Regions from separate parts of the Frankia sp. CoBUL1 genome, predicted to be linked through region 3. Evidence: predicted binding sites of a transcription regulator. Region 3 holds the regulator's gene; each other region holds the start of a gene.
The links. The regulator LexA, encoded in region 3, represses DNA repair genes until DNA is damaged. The targets are predictions, from matches to a motif close to CGAACNNNNGTTCG.

Region 1: a site for LexA is predicted at 3,568-3,581, ahead of pcrA (DNA helicase PcrA). Genes of this name have one in related genera too.
Region 2: a site for LexA is predicted at 2,778-2,791, ahead of dnaB (replicative DNA helicase). Genes of this name have one in related genera too.

What each region holds. Positions count from the first base shown of each region.
Region 1 is NZ_CDXDOS010000001.1:92,770-98,872, reverse strand. It holds partial or broken gene AC08OX_RS00520 (carboxyl transferase domain-containing protein) at 1-21, shown strand, start outside; partial or broken gene AC08OX_RS00515 (esterase/lipase family protein) at 183-749, shown strand; gene pcrA (DNA helicase PcrA) at 1,056-3,560, opposite strand; gene AC08OX_RS00505 (threonine ammonia-lyase) at 3,896-5,050, opposite strand; gene guaA (glutamine-hydrolyzing GMP synthase) at 5,283-6,103, opposite strand, start outside.
Region 2 is NZ_CDXDOS010000232.1:269-5,249, reverse strand. It holds gene AC08OX_RS14495 (hypothetical protein) at 1-258, shown strand, start outside; gene rpsF (30S ribosomal protein S6) at 509-835, shown strand; gene AC08OX_RS14485 (single-stranded DNA-binding protein) at 899-1,465, shown strand; gene rpsR (30S ribosomal protein S18) at 1,516-1,752, shown strand; gene rplI (50S ribosomal protein L9) at 1,762-2,208, shown strand; gene dnaB (replicative DNA helicase) at 2,827-4,185, shown strand; gene AC08OX_RS14465 (antibiotic biosynthesis monooxygenase family protein) at 4,352-4,699, shown strand; partial or broken gene AC08OX_RS14460 (hypothetical protein) at 4,727-4,981, shown strand, end outside.
Region 3 is NZ_CDXDOS010000007.1:16,326-22,428, forward strand. It holds gene nrdR (transcriptional regulator NrdR) at 1-338, opposite strand, end outside; gene AC08OX_RS01755 (LysM peptidoglycan-binding domain-containing protein) at 676-1,038, opposite strand; gene lexA (transcriptional repressor LexA) at 1,343-2,113, shown strand; gene hflX (GTPase HflX) at 2,179-3,639, opposite strand; gene AC08OX_RS01770 (helix-turn-helix domain-containing protein) at 4,088-4,747, shown strand; gene AC08OX_RS01775 (VOC family protein) at 4,687-5,190, opposite strand; gene dapF (diaminopimelate epimerase) at 5,174-6,049, opposite strand.

The sequences.
Region 1 (6,103 bases), on a different contig from region 3:
GGGCTACCTAACAGTCTGTAGCATTTCTCTCCGGTCTTTACTTGGCCACCGGGATATCTGCCGACCTGGGGGCGAGCACCACGGCTGGCGGCACGGATGGTACGGCGAGGGAAGGCGAGCAGGCCATCGGCGAGTGGATACTGCCATCGTTGTCTGCGGCCACGGCCCGCCTGAGGCGGGCCGTGGCCGCAGACAACATCGCCGCTCCAGGGCGGTCGGTCCTCACCGGCCTGCGCACGACCCCGGTGAACGCCCGCGGGCTCGCTGTGGAAGCGGCCTGGATCGCCACCCACCTCGCCCTCTACCCGGCGAGTGCGCTGCGCCGGCAGTGCCCGCGCGAGCACGAGCCCTACTCGCTGAGCGCGCTCTCCCCGCTGCACCGCAGCCTGCTGGTCAACGCTCCCGACGCGGCAGGTACCCCGATCCTGCTGATCCACGGCCTGATCGACAACCGGTCCGTGTTCACCCGGTTGGGCCGGTCGCTACGCCGCCGCGGTTTCCGCCGGGTGCGCACGGTGGAGCTGCCGCTGCTCGTGCCGACGGTGCAGGAAGCGGCGCTCCGACTCGCCGCGTCCGTGCACACCGCGATGACGGACAGCGGCAGGCAGCGCGTGCACATCATCGCCCATTCACTCGGCGGGCTGGTGGCCCGCTACTACGTGCAGCAACTCGGGGGCGATCAGTGCGTGGACACGCTGATCACTCTCGCTACGCCTCATTCCGGCACCCGTCTCGCCAGACTCGTCCCCCGGTCGGTGCCGTACCGGCTCGTCACCCAGCTACGGCCGGGATCGGCGCTCCTACGCGAACTCGCCGCACCCGCCCCCGGCTGCCGGACCCGGTTCGTCGCGATCGGCGCCGGGCTGGACAGCGTGGTGCGGCCCGCCGAGGCGGCGCTCGACCATCCCGATCTCGACATCGAAAATTACACCGTGCCGGGCCTCGGGCATCATTCCCTGGCGTTCAGCGGCAAGGTCGCCCACCTGGTCGCGAGCTGCCTCGCCGGGGCGGCGGACCGGCCGGGACCCTCGGGACCCTCGGGACCCTCGGGACCGTCAGAGCTTCTCGACGGGGGCGTACCGCAGGAGCAGGCGCTTCGTGCCGGTGTTCTCGCCGAAATCGATGGTCGCCTCCGCGGAGTCACCGACCCCGCCGGTGGCGACGACAACTCCGAGACCGAAACTGTCATGCGTCACCCGGTCGCCCTGACGCAGCTCCAGGACGGCCCGAGCGGCCGGCCGCGCGCGACCCGAGAATGGCGAGTTCGGTAGCGGTTTACGCGCCGCCGGGGCACCGGCGGCGCCCCGGCCGGTCGCGCCCGACCCAAACCCGCCAGACGAGCCCCAGGACGTCCCCGCGGGCGCTGGCGGGGGATCGGCCAGCCGGCGCCAGTCAACCAGCGTGTCCGGCACCTCGCCGAGGAAACGCGACGGCGGGTTGTAGGCCGGTTGGCCCCAGGCGCTGCGCATCACCGCGCGGGTCAGGTAGAGCCGGATCCGGGCCCGGGTGACACCCACATAGGCGAGCCGGCGCTCCTCCTCGAGCTGGGTGGAATCTCCCAGGGTCCGCAGGTGCGGGAAGACGCCGTCCTCGAGACCGGTAAGGAAGACGACGGGGAACTCGAGGCCCTTGGCGCTGTGCAGCGTCATGAGAGTGACCACACCATCGGAACCGTCGTCGGTCGGAACCTGGTCCGCGTCGGCGACGAGCGAGACCTGCTCGAGGAACTCCGCGAGCGTGCCCTCGGGCAGCCGCCGGGCGAACTCCTGGACCACTCCGACCAGTTCCTGCAGGTTCTCCACCCGGGCCTGGGACTCGACGGTGCCCTCGGCGAGGAGTTCCGACAGGTAGCCGGTGCGTTCAAGCACCGCCTCGACCACGGCCACCGGGTTGTCGGCCGCTACGGCGCGTAGCTCGGCGAGCAGCGCGGTGAACTCGCGCACCGCCTTCGCCGAGCGCGCGGCGATCCCCGGCACCTCGTCGACACGCTCCAGCGCCTGCGCGAACCCGATCCGCTCGACATCGGCGAAGCCCGCCAGGGCCGCCTCGGCCCGCTCGCCGATCCCGCGCCGGGGCACGTTCAGGATGCGACGCAGGTTCACCGTGTCGCTAGGATTGGCGAGGACCCGCAGGTAGGCAAGGAGATCACGGATCTCCTTGCGCTCGTAGAACCGCACCCCGCCGACCACCCGGTAGGGCAGCCCGACCCGGACGAAGATCTCCTCGAACACCCGGCTCTGGGCGTTGGTCCGGTAGAACACCGCGACGTCGGCGGGCCGCGCGAGCTTCGCGTCCGAGAGCCGGTCGACCTCCTCGGCGACAAAGGCCGCCTCGTCGTGCTCGTTGTCGGCGGCGAATCCGACGATCTTCTCACCGTCACCGGCGTCCGACCACAGCCGCTTGGCCTTGCGCTGGTTGTTACGCGCGATCATCGCGTTCGCGGCGGAGAGGATGGTCTGGGTGGAGCGGTAGTTCTGTTCCAGCAGGATCACCGCGGCGTTCGGGAAATCCTCCTCGAACTCCACGATGTTGCGGATGTTCGCCCCACGGAAGGCGTAGATCGACTGGTCCGCGTCGCCAACCACGCACAGCTCCGCCGGTGGGACGGCGCCCGAGGCCCAGGTAGCCGGCTCGGCCGGCTCCACCGGCGCGGACCCGCCACCGAAGTACGCCGGTTGGCCGACGAGTTCACGCACCAGGGCGTACTGCGCGTGGTTGGTGTCCTGGTACTCGTCCACGAGCACATGTCGGAATCGGCGCCGGTAGTGCTCGGCGACGTCGGGGAACGCCTGGAGGAGGTTCACCGTCATCATGATCAGATCGTCGAAGTCGAGGGCATTGGCCTGAGCCAGCCGCTGCTGATAAGCGGCGTAGACCTCGGCGACGGTCCGCTCGAGGTGGTTCGTGGCCCGGTCCCGTGCGGCCTCCCAGTCGATCAGTTCGTTCTTCAGGTTGCTGATCTGCGCCGCCAGACCTCGGGCGGGATGCCGCTTGGGATCAAGATCAAGGTCACGGGTGACCAGAGTGATCAAACGCTGCGCGTCGGCGGCGTCGTAGATGGAGAAGGCCGAGCCAAACCCGAGACGCTTCGCCTCGGACCTCAGGATGCGCACGCAGGCCGAGTGGAAGGTGCTCACCCACATCGCCCGCGCCCGGGGACCGACCAGCGCCGAGACCCGTTCGCGCATCTCGTTGGCAGCCTTGTTAGTGAACGTGATCGCCAGCATCTCCCCCGGCCGGACCCCCCGGGCCGCCAGCAGGTACGCGATACGGTGGGTCAGCACCCGCGTCTTGCCGGACCCCGCGCCCGCGACGACGAGCAGGGGTGCCCCGATGTGCACCACCGCCGCCCGCTGCTGCAGGTTGAGCCCGTCGAGCAGGCCCTCGGCATCCAGGCGTGGCGAGGAGAAGCCACCGGGCTCGTCCCCGCCCACCGGCGGCGCCAGCACCGCCGGGCCGAACAGGTCGTAGGGCACGTGCGCACCGCCGTGGACATCCGTCCCGACCGACCCGGCGATGCCGGATCCGCCGCCGTGGGAATCGCCGAAAAAGCCGCTCATGGGACTCCGATCGTACGTTCGACGTCGGGCAGGTCGGACCGCGGCATGCCCGGATCGCACCCAACGGCCCGGTCCGCGGTGTGGTCCGCGAGATGCACCGACGGCCCCACCCGGCCGCGGTCCTCGCGCGTCCATGCCACCGCATGACCATCACACGTCCACGCCCAGTGGTCGTCGACCCGCGTGCTGACCAGCCTGTTGTCCGTCGTTCCCGCCCCGCCCCGCGCGCGAGGGCGGGCCGTCGATGGCCGTGGTCCGCGTCAACGCCCGGCCCACCGGCGGTCAGGCGGCCACGCCACGTGGCCGCGCGGTCACGTAGTCACGTAGTCACGTAGTCACGCGCTACTCGACGCGCTCGGCGGGATGGCCGCGAGCGCCTTCACCCTGCTGGCCACCCCCGGGTCGATGTTGCCACCCGACAGGATTGCCACCGTCGGGCCCTGCGCGAGATCACCTCGACGCAACAAGGCCGCGACCCCCGCGGCGCCGGCCGGTTCCACCTGGTGGCCGGCCCGGTGCAGCAACACCATCGCCTCCCAGAACGCCGCCTCATCGACCGTGACGATCTCGTCCACCAGGCGTGCGGCAAGGGCGAAGGTCAGGACCCCCGGAGCGCTCACCGCCATACCGTCGGCGATCGTGGTCGACGCCGGGACCACCCGTGACGAACGTGGCGCCGTCGGCTGTTCGGACGTCCGGCTGCCCGGAATCGTCCCGACTCCCCGCAGTGTTCCGGCACCGGGCGTCGTTCCGGCACCGGGCGTCGCAGCCCCACCGGGGGGCACCGTGAGCCGCCGGCCAGCCCGCAGCGACGCGGCGAACGCCGACGACAGCACGGACTGCACTCCGACCACTCGCACATCGGGGCGCCGGGACCGCACCGCCGCGGCCAGCCCGCCGATCAGCCCTCCGCCGCCCACCCCGACCAGAACGGTGTCGAGATCGGGCACCTGATCGAGCAACTCCAAGCCGATCGTGCCCTGCCCGGCCACTACCGTCGGGTCATCGAACGGGTGGACCAGCAGCCGGTCTCCCCGGGCGGCGAAGGTGGCAGCCGCAGCGAGCGCCGCTTCCACCCCCCCGGGTATCTTCTCGACCCGGGCGCCCCACCGGCGCGTCCGCGCCACTTTGACCGGATTGGCCCCTACCGGCACGAAGATGGTCGCCTCGACGCCGAAGGCCGCGGCCGCGAAGGCCACTCCCTGGGCGTGGTTACCGGCACTGGCCGCCACCACCCCCCGGGCCCGCGTCGCCGGATCCGCGGTGGCCACCCGGTGGTAGGCGCCCCGAAGCTTGAACGAACCGGTGTGCTGCTCGTGCTCACACTTGAGCCAGACGGGCGCACCGACCGCCGCCGACAGGCCGAGATCCCGCACGACCCTGGTCCGTCGTGCCACCCCGGCAAGGACGCGGGCCGCGGCGCGGATGTCCGGCGCCCAGAGTTCGGCGTCCGGGGCTACCGATCGGTCGTCTGCGGCTGCTGCGGTCATGGAGCATCTCCCGGCGGCTGAGCGGCCACCTCACCATGACCGCGGCAATAAAAAAGCCCCCCGCCAGGACAAGGCGGAAGGGCGAGGCGCGGACCCGATGATCGGTCGCGCGCCTAGGTAATGGCCATCTCGTGCGGGGTCACATCATCCAGGGTGCTCCGGTCCCGCCCAGACGTCAAACGTGCCCGTCGGCGGGGGTCGTCCGACGGGCACGCGCTCCGATCCGGGATCGTCACTCCCACTCGATCGTGCCGGGAGGCTTGGAGGTGATGTCATACACCACCCGGTTAACCTGCGGCACCTCGTTGACCACCCGGTTCGAGATGCGTTCCAGCAGGCCGTAGGGCAGCCGGGCCCAGTCGGCGGTCATCGCGTCCTCGCTGGTGACCGCGCGCAGGACGATCGGGAAGCCGTACGTACGCTCGTCACCCTGGACGCCCACCGATCGCACGTCGGCGAGCAGCACCGCGAAGACCTGCCAGATCTCGCGGTCCAGGCCGGCCTTGCGAATCTCCTCCCGGATCACCGCGTCGGCCGCCCGCACCACGTCGAGCCGCTCGGGCGTGACCTCGCCGATGATGCGGACGGCGAGGCCCGGGCCCGGGAACGGCTGACGCCAGACGATCTCCTCGGGCAGCCCCAGCTCCTCGCCGAGCCGACGGACCTCGTCCTTGAACAAGGTCCGAAGCGGCTCGACCAGATCGAACCGCAGGTCCTCGGGCAGTCCACCGACGTTGTGATGCGACTTGATCTTCGCGGCCGTCGGCGAACCGGATTCGATCACGTCGGGATACAATGTCCCCTGCACGAGAAAGTCGATCGTCGCGCCCTCCGCCTCCGCCCGGACCTCCAGTTCGCGGGCGGACTCCTCGAAAACCCGGATGAACTCACGACCGATGATCTTCCTCTTCCGCTCCGGGTCGGTCACTCCGGACAGCGCGGCGGAGAACCGGTCGGCCGCCTTGACATGGACCAGATCCACGCCGGTAATCGCGACGAAATCGCGTTCGACCTGTTCCGCCTCGCCGGCCCGCAGCAAACCATGATCGACGA
Region 2 (4,981 bases), on a different contig from region 3:
GACTCTTCCCCGGGCGGCCACGGCGGTTCCGGGTCCGGGCGCGTCGGTCCGCAGCCGGCTGCCCGCATGCTCGCGGTGGTCGCGGTCGCCGCGGCGCTCGCGGTGCTCGTGTTCGCCCTCGCGGATCCCTCCCCCTCCCGGCACATGCGTGGCCTCCTGGTCACGGTGAACCTCGTCTGCCTCGCCGGGGTGTTCACGGCGTGGCTTCGCGTGGTTCTCGTGGTCGGGGCCGCCAGGGCCCCCGGGGGAATCGAGTAAGCTCGGCCGGACATGCCGTGCGCCGGTGTACGTGTGTCCATTCGCTGGTCCAGGCCGACCACTCGTCATGATTGGTCGGCGCGGCTCCGGGTGGCCCGCGTGCCCTGATGATCGTCCGGATGTGCTGACGGGCGGTTCCCTCCCAGATCCATCGCGTCGAGCACGTTCGAGACGGCACAGGTTCCGGTCGCGGTCCCTCCTGCCACGGAAGATCCGTGGCCGCCAGAGTCCACAGGAGGTGGGTTCAGCCTTGGCACGTCATTATGAGCTCATGGTGATCCTCGATGCTGACCTCGAGGAACGCACTGTCGCGCCCTCTCTCGACCAGTACCTCGGTGTCGTCCGTCAGGGCGGCGGCGTGGTGGAGAAGGTCGATGTCTGGGGCCGGCGCCGGCTCGCCTACGAGATCGCCAAGAGTCACGAAGGCATCTACGCCGTCATCGACCTGCATGCGGAGCCCGACGTCGTCGCCGAGCTCGACCGTCAGCTCGTCCTCAACGAGTCGGTCATCCGCACCAAGGTCATCCGGCTTCCAGAGCCGAAGAAGCCACGTCAGAGCCGCCGGGCGGCGGCATGATCCGGTCCGCTGCGACGGCAGTCCCCCTGCCGTCGTGGGCCGCCGATCTCCGGGAGAGTGCCCATGGCCGGTGAAACCGTCATCACCGTCGTCGGCAACCTAGCCAACGACCCCGAACTGAGGTTTACCCCGAACGGTGCCGCGGTCGCCAGCTTCACCGTCGCATCCACGCCGCGCACCCTCGACCGCCAGACCAACGAGTGGAAGGACGGCGAGGCGCTGTTCCTGCGCTGCTCCATCTGGCGCCAGGCGGCGGAGCACGTCGCCGAATCGCTGCAGAAGGGCGCTCGGGTCATCGTCACCGGCCGCCTCAAGCAGCGGTCGTTCGAGACCCGCGAGGGTGAGAAGCGCACCGTGATCGAGCTCGACGTCGACGAGATCGGTCCGAGCCTGCGCTACGCCACCGCCAAGGTCGTCAAGGCCGCGCGTGGCGGTGGCGGTGCTGGTGGCGGCGGTTACGGGGGCGGTGGCGGTTACGGTGGCGGTGGCGGAGGCGGCTACGGCGCACCTGCCGGTGTTCCCGCGGGCGTTCCGGCCGGCGGCGGCTACGGCGGCGGTAGTGGTGGAGCACCCATCGATGACCCCTGGTCGCAACCGGCCGGCGGCTACTCCGACGAGCCACCGTTTTGAGCGGCCGGTCGTCGTCCTCGCGAACGACACAACGAGGTAGGAGCACACCCATGGCCAAGGCGGCCGTGCGCAAGCCCAAGAAGAAGGTTTGCGTTTTCTGCAAGGACAAGGTCGACTACATCGACTTCAAGGACACTTCGCTGCTGCGCAAGTACATCTCCGACCGGGGTAAAATCCGGGCCCGTCGGGTGAGCGGTAACTGCAGCCAGCACCAGCGCGACGTGGCGACGGCGGTGAAGAACAGCCGCGAGATGGCGCTGCTGCCCTACACCGCCTCGGCCCGGTAAGGGGTGGCAATGAAGCTCATCCTGACCCAGGAGGTCCCCGGTCTCGGCAGCCCGGGTGACATTGTGGAGGTCGCGAACGGGTACGGGCGTAACTACCTCGTGCCCCGCCGGTACGCGATCCTCGCGACCAAGGGCGCGGAGCGTCAGGTCGAGCAGATCAAGCGGGCCCGGTCGGCCCGCGCGGTTCGTGATCTCGGGCACGCTCAGGAGATCGCCGGTCAGCTCGGTGGCCTCAAGGTCGAGCTGACCAGCCGGGCGGGCAAGGAAGGCCGCCTGTTCGGTTCCGTGACGGCGGCCGATGTGGTGGAGGCGGTGACCGCCGCGGGTGGCCCCGAGCTCGACCGGCGCCGCGTCGAGCTCACCACGCCGATCAAGTCCCTGGGCGCCTACACCGTCGCCGTGCATCTGCATCCCGAGGTGACCGCGACCGTGAAGCTCCAGGTCACGCAGGCCTGACCAGGGCAGGGCGGGCCTGATCGCGGCCGGATGGGCCCGAGGTCAGGCGGGTCTGACGGGGTGGCGGGTCTGACGGGGTGGCATCCGCCGTTTCTCCCGCTGTACCGCCGCGCTCGCTGTACGGGCTCCCCTGGCCGACCGTCTCAGGTGGTCGGCCAGGGGAGCCCGTTGTGCGTGGGGCAAGGGGCGACGACCAGATCCGAAACTTTTTCTCATCCACAGGGCACTCGGGATGCAGGCGCCTGCCAGCTAGGTTTCGTCGAGGTTGTGGTCTCGGGTGTCCACAGGTCTCCGGTTTCCGTCCCGATGTCCTCCCCAGGTTTCGGCCGGTTACCCACAGCTTTTCCACAAGGGCCTGTGGATAACTTTTTGGTGGGTGTACCCGCCGGTCCGTAAGGTCGGACCCTCCAGGCCGAGGAAGGTACTTCTAGCCTGATCGGGCCAGGTCTCCTTCGGCGACGCGGGCGGCGCCCGGCGAGAGGCTCACCGGGCGCCGCCCGTTCGGTCCCTGCTGGGAGCCCCGGCCGGTCGGGGGCGGAGCGGTTCGTTGACAGCGGTTCCGATCTGTACGAACATTCGTTCGAATGCGGGTCTACGAGAGTCCCGGGAGGGTGCGTCGTGAGCGTCACCGAGATCTCGCGTGGTTCCGGTGGGAGCGCAGAGTTCGACCGGACTCCCCCGCACGACCTGCCCGCTGAGCAGAGTGTGCTCGGCGGCATGCTGCTGTCGAAAGACGCCATCGCCGACGTTGTCGAGGTCCTGCGGACGGGTGACTTCTACCGTCCCGCGCACGGCCTCGTGTACGAGGTCATCGGCGATCTCTACGGCCGGGGGGAGCCTGCGGACGTCATCAGCGTCGCCGCCGAGCTCAGCCGCCGCGATCTGCTCGAACGGGTGGGCGGTCCGGCCTACATGCACACCCTCATCTCGAGCGTGCCCACCGCGGCCAACGCTGGGTACTACGCCCGTATCGTCGCGGAGAAGGCGATCCTGCGCCGCCTCGCGGAGGCCGGCACCCGCATCGTGCAGCTCGCCTACGGCGCGGCTCCGGACGTCAGCGACGTCGTCGACCGCGCCCAGGCGGCCGTGTACGAGGTGACCGAGCGCCGGGCGAACGAGGACTACCTGCCGCTGGGGGAGCTGCTCAACCCGGCGTTGGAGGAGATCGAGTCCATCCAGGGGCACGACGGTTCGCTGACCGGGGTGCCCACCGGTTTCGTCGACCTCGACGAGCTGACCAACGGCCTGCACGGCGGCCAGCTGTGGATCGTCGCGGCCAGGCCTGCCGTGGGCAAGTCGACCCTCGGCCTGGACTTCGCCCGGGCGGCGTCGATCAAGAACGGGATGGCGTCGGTCATCTTTTCGCTGGAGATGAGCCGCATGGAGATCACCATGCGGCTGTTGTCCGCCGAGGCGCGGGTGTCCCTGCAGAACATCCGCACGGGCCGGCTCACCGACGACGACTGGGGTCGCCTGGCCCGCCGGATAGGCGAGGTCGCGGAGGCCCCGCTGTTCATCGACGACAGCCCGCACCTGACGATGATGGAGGTCCGGGCGAAGGCCCGGCGGTTGAAGCAGCGCAACGAGCTGCGTCTGGTGATCCTCGACTACCTGCAGCTGATGTCGTCGCCCAAGAAAGTGGAGAACCGTCAGCAGGAGGTCAGCGAGATCTCGCGGTCGCTGAAGCTGCTCGCCAAGGAGCTCGACGTTCCGGTGGTCGCCATCTCCCAGCTCAACCGCGCCTCCGAGCAGCGGGCCGATAAGCGTCCCCAGGTCTCCGACCTGCGCGAGTCCGGAAGCCTGGAGCAGGACGCCGACGCGGTGATCCTGCTGTACCGGGAGGACACGGTCGAGAAGGAGTCGGCGCGCGCCGGCGAGGCGGACCTCATCATCGCCAAGCACCGCAACGGGCCAACTGGCACCGTCACCGTCGCCTTCCAGGGTCATTACTCACGGTTCGTCGACATGGCGAACTGAATTCTCGGCCCGGGAGCGGGACGAGGCCCACGGGTGGAGAGCGCCAGCGGCCCGGCGGCGGGCCGGGTGGGCGCCCGGGTGTGTTTGGCGTGGTCATGGTTCATGTTGGCGGACCGCAGATCTCCCGATGCTGCCAGACTGGGCGGTATGAGTTTCAGGATCATCCATGGCGAGTGAGAGGCGGGACGGCGGGCGGCCCGCCGGAGCGGTCCTCGAAGTTGCCCGGTTCGACATCAAACCGGGCAGCGAGGAGGATTTCGTCGCCGCGTATCACGGGGTGCGTGCGGAGCTCGTCGGCACGCCGGGCTGTCGTTCCGCGCGGATGACCCGCGGGGTCGAGTCACCGTCGAGTTTCGTGCTGCTCGTCGAGTGGGACAGCCTGGACGCCCATCTGACGAACTTCCGGGAGTCGGAGCGGTTTGTCCGCTGGCGTGCCGCCCTCGGCCCGTACTTCGACGGCACCCCGACGGTGGCGCACAGCGCAGACGTCCCCGCCGCTCCCGGCCCGGCCTGACCCTCGACGACCGCCGGACCTCTGATCATGGCAGCGTTCCTCGGGTACCTGTTTTTCGCGCCGCTTACGGCGCTCTTCTTCGGTTTCCTCATCTGGCTGGTGCCGGCGATCCTGCTCCGGAACACGGACGTGGTGAGCCGGCTGAACCTGCGGCCCTTCGCGTTCTTCGTCACCGGCTACGTCTTCAGCGGGCTGATGGCCCTCTACCTGCTGGTGCTGGACGCCGGCCACGACGTCGCGCCGGCGGCCGGCGCCGTCGCATCCCTGGCCCTCCTCTGGGCT
Region 3 (6,103 bases):
AGCGGACCGAGGATCGCCCGGCCGATCGCCTCCGCGGGCACCTCCGCCGACCCCGACGAGCGGACGGCGTCCTCTACCCGCTGCGCCAGAAGCGCGAGATCATCATCCCGCACCGGCCGGCCCTGGCAGGCCTTGCGGACACCGGCGATGACCTTGGCCCGGCTGAACGGCTCGGCCGCCCCACTGCGCTTGCGAACCTGAAGGGACGCCTCCTCCATCGTAGTGAACCGGCGACCGCAGGACAGGCAGGACCGCCTGCGGCGGATCGCCGAACCCTCCTCGGCCTCCCGACTGTCAACGACGCGACTGTCCGGATGCCGGCAGAACGGGCACCGCACGCGCTACGCCTCCTTCGCCCGCGCCGGAGCCGACCGCCCCGGACCGGGGATGAGGGACACCGTTGAGGACCCGGCATCCACGCCGGAAAGACCACCTTGTGGATGGACCGCCAGCTCCCCGCGGAAGACCTGTGGAACAACCTGTGGATGACTTACACCCCGGTAAGCACCAGATGTTGTGTCCAAGGTAGCGCACGGCCCCAGAGATGAGGACAGCACCCCCGTGTGGTCCGTGTGGTCCGCATCGCACGTGGCACCGCACGTGGACGAAAGACGACGGTGCGCGAGAACCCTGCGCCGAGACACTCGTGGACCCGGAAAGCCGGGAAGCCGGGCGTCAGGGAAGGAGTAACGACTGGCCCGGGGCGATCAGTGGTGACCGCAGGTGGTTCAGCCGCATCAGCCGGTCCACCATGACCCGGGTGTCGGCGCTCTCGTCGAGCGCCACTGCCACCTCCCACAGCGTCTCCCCCGGCACGACCAGATGGTGCCGCGGCGCCTCCGCGGTATCCGGCCCGGCAATCGACACCCCAGGCATGATCATGATTGCTACCGCCACGACGACCGCCACGACGATCGATACCACCACCACCCGACCCCGCCGGGTCAGCCGGAGCGGCGGGGGTGCGGGCGGGCGACGACCCACCCGGTCTCTGGCCATCGACAGGTCGACGACCCGCGCCCTGTGTGCGGATCCCACGGCACCCTCCCGTTCCGACGACACCGAACGCCGAAGATCGAACCTTCGTTCGATCGAACGCGTGGTCGATTGTCGCATCGGGAACCGGAAACCGCCAGGGACACGCTCGAACAGACGTTTGAGATTCTGCGACCCGCCGGTTACCGTCGAGTCGATCGGGTGTGAACCGGGCGGTTTCCCCCGGTCACGGACGGCGGCGAGTCGGTGGGTGACCGCTTCCGGAGCGGGACGGTCCGCCGTGCGGTCGCCGGCCGGCCGGTGGCCGCACGGCGGAAGAAAAACGCGACGAGGAGAACGGTAAGCGATGACTAGCCAAGGCAGGGGTACGCGCCGGGGCGGAACCCGCGGCAACGTGCGAGCCTTTCCCGAAGGCCCCACGGACGCGGGCCTGACCCCCCGGCAGCGCAAGGTGCTGGAGGTCATCCGGGCCGCGGTGGAGCGGCGCGGGTATCCGCCCAGCGTGCGGGAGATCGGTGAGGCGGTCGGCCTCACCAGCACCAGTAGTGTGGCTCACCAGCTCAAGGTGCTCGAGGAGAAGGGCTACCTGCGGCGGGACCCGAACCGCCCGAGAGCGATGGAGGTTCTGACCGTCGAGCACCCCCGGCGACGCGCGGATGTGGGCGCGGGCACGACGACGGTGGCGGGCACGATTCCCATCATCGGTGAGGCGGCGCCGGGCACCACCGAAGGAAGCAAGTCGGAGGCGGCCTACGTGCCGGTGCTGGGCCGGATCGCCGCCGGTGGCCCGATCCTGGCCGAGCAGGCGGTCGAGGACGTCTTCCCGCTACCCAGGGAGATCGTCGGCGAGGGCACTCTGTTCCTGCTCCGGGTCGTCGGCGACTCGATGATCAACGCGGCGATCTGCGACGGTGACTGGGTGGTCGTCCGCCAGCAGCCGGTCGCGGACAACGGGGAGATCGTCGCCGCAATGATCGACGGGGAGGCGACGGTCAAGCGTCTGCGGCTTCGGGACGGCAAGATCTGGCTACATCCGGAGAACTCGGCCTTCGCCGACATCCCCGGTGAGGATGCGACCATCCTCGGCCGGATCGTGGCTGTGCTCCGCAGGGTTTGATGTGGATCGGCCGGCCGCCCGTCGGGCGGCCGGCCGGGTTGCCTCGCGTCTGATCGCTCCTGGGCTCAGGCCCGGTAGGCGTGCAGCTCCGCTGCGAGTCCCGAGGAAACCCGGGCGGACAGCCGGGTACCGGTCTCGGTGTGCTCCATCGTGAGCACCTCGCCGTTCGCGTGCACCCGGGAGACCAAGTCGCCCCGGGTGTAGGGCACGAGCACGCGCATCTCCACGTCGGGATGCGGCACCCGGGCACAGAGCGCGTCGACCAGCGCGGCCAGCCCCTCGCCCGTACGTGCCGAGACGAACACGGCGTCCGGGGCGAGCTGGCGCAGCCCCGCGACGACCGTCGGCTCCACGGCGTCCACCTTGTTGACGACGATCAGCTCGGGAACGCCGCCCGCGTCGATGTCGTTGAGAACCTCGCGCACGGCGGAGATCTGCGCGGCCGGATCCGGCGATGATCCGTCCACAACGTGCAGGATGAGATCGGCATCGGCGACCTCTTCCAGCGTCGAGCGGAACGCCTCGACGATCTGATGCGGCAGATGCCGGACGAATCCGACGGTGTCGGTCAGGGTGAAGGCCCGGCCGTCCGGCAGGGTCGCCCGCCGCACGGTCGGATCGAGGGTGGCGAACAGCGCGTCCTCGACCAGGACACCCGCGCCGGTCAGCCGGTTGAGCAGCGACGACTTACCGGCGTTGGTGTAACCGGCGATCGCCACGCTGGGGACCTCGCCCCGCCGCCGGGCGGAACGCTTGGTCTCCCGCACGGTCGTCATCGCGGCGAGCTCGCGGCGCAACCGCGCCATCCTGGCCCGCAGCCGCCGACGATCGGTCTCGATCTTCGTCTCACCGGGACCGCGGGTACCGATGGGCGCCCGGCCGCCGCCACTGGCCGCGGCCCGCGACATCGACTCACCCCACCCACGCAGCCGGGGCAGCATGTACTGCAACTGCGCGAGCTCGACCTGGGCCTTGCCCTCGCGAGAGGTCGCGTGCTGGGCGAAGATGTCCAGGATGAGGGCCGTCCGGTCGATGACCTTTACTTTGACGACCTCCTCCAGCTGCCGCAGCTGACCCGGGGTGAGCTCGCCATCGCAGACCACCGTGTCCGCGCCGGTCGCCGCGACGACCTCGGCGAGCTCGCGGGCCTTGCCCGAACCGACGTAAGTCGCGGCATCCGGCCGGTCGCGACGCTGCACGAGCGCGTCGAGCACCACCGAACCGGCGGTCGTGGCGAGCGCCGCGAGCTCCGCCATGGAGCTCTCGGCCGACCGCGGGGAACCCGACGTCCATACGCCGATGAGGACGACACGCTCCAGCCGCAGCTGCCGGTACTCGACCTCGGTAACGTCGTCGAGCTCGGTGGCGAGACCGGGAACCCGCCGCAACGCGGCGCGATCCTCCAGGTCGAAACCGTCCCCAGAATCGTCGAAAAAGTTCGACAGGTAAGACGAATCGGTATCGGTCAGCTTGATGAGGGATCTGTCGAGAGTGGACGCATCGAAGGCGTCAGCAGGAAGTGTCATACCATCCGTTCTCAACGCGGCCCGCTACCGCACCATTCCGCGATCATTCCGTGCCGCCTGCTCCGGCCGGGCCCCACGACCCGGTGGCCCGAGGAGGATCCGCCGGACCGGAAGACCCTGCCGCACTCGTGGCGCGCCTCCCCCTCGTTTCCCGGCGAATCCCGTCGCCAACCAGGGTCCCACGTCACCACGTCGATCGCGAACCGTTTTGCCGCCCCGCCGACGTAGCCTCTGCGACGTGTACCACGAGTACCACGAAAGACGGGCCCACCGCCTCGCCGCGACGATCTGGGACAGCTCGGGCCGCCCGACTCCCCCTGGACACCCCCCGGGCACCACGCGGACGACGGCGGACCGGCATCCGGACCGCACCGGGCCCTCGGACCGCACAGGGCGCACCGAGCGCACAGGTGTGGTGGGCAGTCGGCGAGTGTTGCCGGACGGATGCATGGACATCATCTGGAGTTCCGACGCCAATCTGATCGTCGCGGGGCCGGACACGGCGGCGAAGCTGGTGCGCTGGGCACCAGGCGTGCGGCACGTCGGGCTCCGCTTCGACTCGGGCTCTGGACCATCCCACCTCGGAGTGGCCGCGGACGAACTGCGCGACCAACGCGTCCCGCTCGCCGACCTGTGGGGCGACGGACCGGCGCAGCGACTCGCCGAGCGGCTCGCCATGGCCGCTGATCCCCTGGTCGCATTCGAGTCGTCGATCGCCGCCCGGCCCGTTCACCCGGCGCTCGTGGACCGGTTGGTTCCCGCCGTTCTGGCGGGTGCCCGCGCCCGGGCGCCTGTGGACGACCTCGCGCGCACAGTCGGGCTGAGCGAACGCCAGCTGCTGCGTCGCTGCCGGCGCGTCTTCGGATATGGCCCGAAGACGCTCGCCAGGATCCTCCGGATGCAGGACGCCCTGCACGCGGCGCGGGCCGGCATCCCGTTCGCGGTCGTGGCGGCCGAGGCCGGCTACGCCGACCAGGCGCACCTCGCCCGGGAGGTACGCGCGCTCGCCGGAGTTCCGCCGACTCACCTCATCCGAAATGTCAACGTTCAGGACGAGCTGGACGTCTCGGTATCGGATGTCGCGGCCGCTACGGGCAGTGGGGCGTAGAGGTCGACGTGGTTGCCGTCTGGATCGAGCACGACCGCGTACCGCTGGCCCCAGAAGGCGTCCCAGGGCGGAAGGTGGCCGGTGTGACCGGCGCCGACGAGGTCGGCGTAGACCTCATCGACCTCGTCCGGCGTGTCGCAGGCGAAGGCCAGCCCGACCCGCGGCGAGCCGGTACCCGCCGACCAGCGCGGATCAAAGGATCGGATGGTCGCCTCGCTGTCGAACGCGAGGCGTGGACCGCCGGGCAGCTGCACCTCGACGTGCGGCTGGGCGTCGGCCCCGGCGGGCAGATCGAGGCCGAGCCGGCGGTAGAACGCCAGGGACCGGGCCATATCAGCGACGATCACACCGGTCAGGGTGAACGATGGTGGCATGAGGGCACCGTAGGGCAGGCAGGCGGACCGGGTCTTGCAGGAAACGGACACCTCACCCGACCGGGTCATGGGCCTCCGCATGGCGCAGCACGCCGTCGAAGACCAGCTCGGCGGGCCCTCGCAACAGCACGGTCTCCGGCTGCCAGATCACGACCAGGCCGCCGCCGGGCACATCCACCTCGACCTCGACCGGCGCACCCGCCGGCCGAGCACCTCGCCGGGCCGCCCAGGCCACCGCGACCGCGCAGGCACCGGTGCCGCAGGACGCGGTCTCCCCGACCCCACGTTCGAACACCCGCATCGCCACCCCACCCGGCCGGTCAACGACGATCTCCACATTCACCCCGTCCGGGAAGTCAACCGGGGAGAACGATGGTGGTCGGGTCAGGTCGAGCCGACGCAGCCCGGCGACGTCCAGGTCGCCGGCGAAGCAGACCGCGTGCGGATTACCCATCGAGACCGCGGTCGCGGTGAAGTCACGATCGGCGACGGTGACCGGGGCCCCGGGTCCGTCGATGATCCGCGGCGGTCCCATGTCGACCGTGACGTCACCGTCCACCGCGGCCTCGACGAGCCGCAGCCCGGCGCGGGTCGCGACGTGGAACCGTCCGGGCTGGGCGTATCCGGCGTCGACGAGGTAGCGGGCGAACACCCGGGCACCGTTACCGCACATCTCGGCAACCGAACCATCAGCATTGCGGTAGTCCATGAACCAGCGCGCCCGGCCGGCCAGACCGGCCGCCTCGGGAACCGCGGCGCAGAGCACCACCCGCAGCACCCCATCGCCCCCGATGCCGGCCCGTCGGTCGCACAGCGCGCGCACCAGGTCCGCGGTGAGGTCGAGGTCCCCGTCGGGATCCGGCAGCAGGACGAAGTCGTTGCCCGTCCCGTGGCCCTTGACGAATCGCAGTCCCAGCTCGTCCCGCACGTCGCCGATCGTACGGGGGATGCCGCTCGGCACCTGACGACCGGGCTCCCGCGG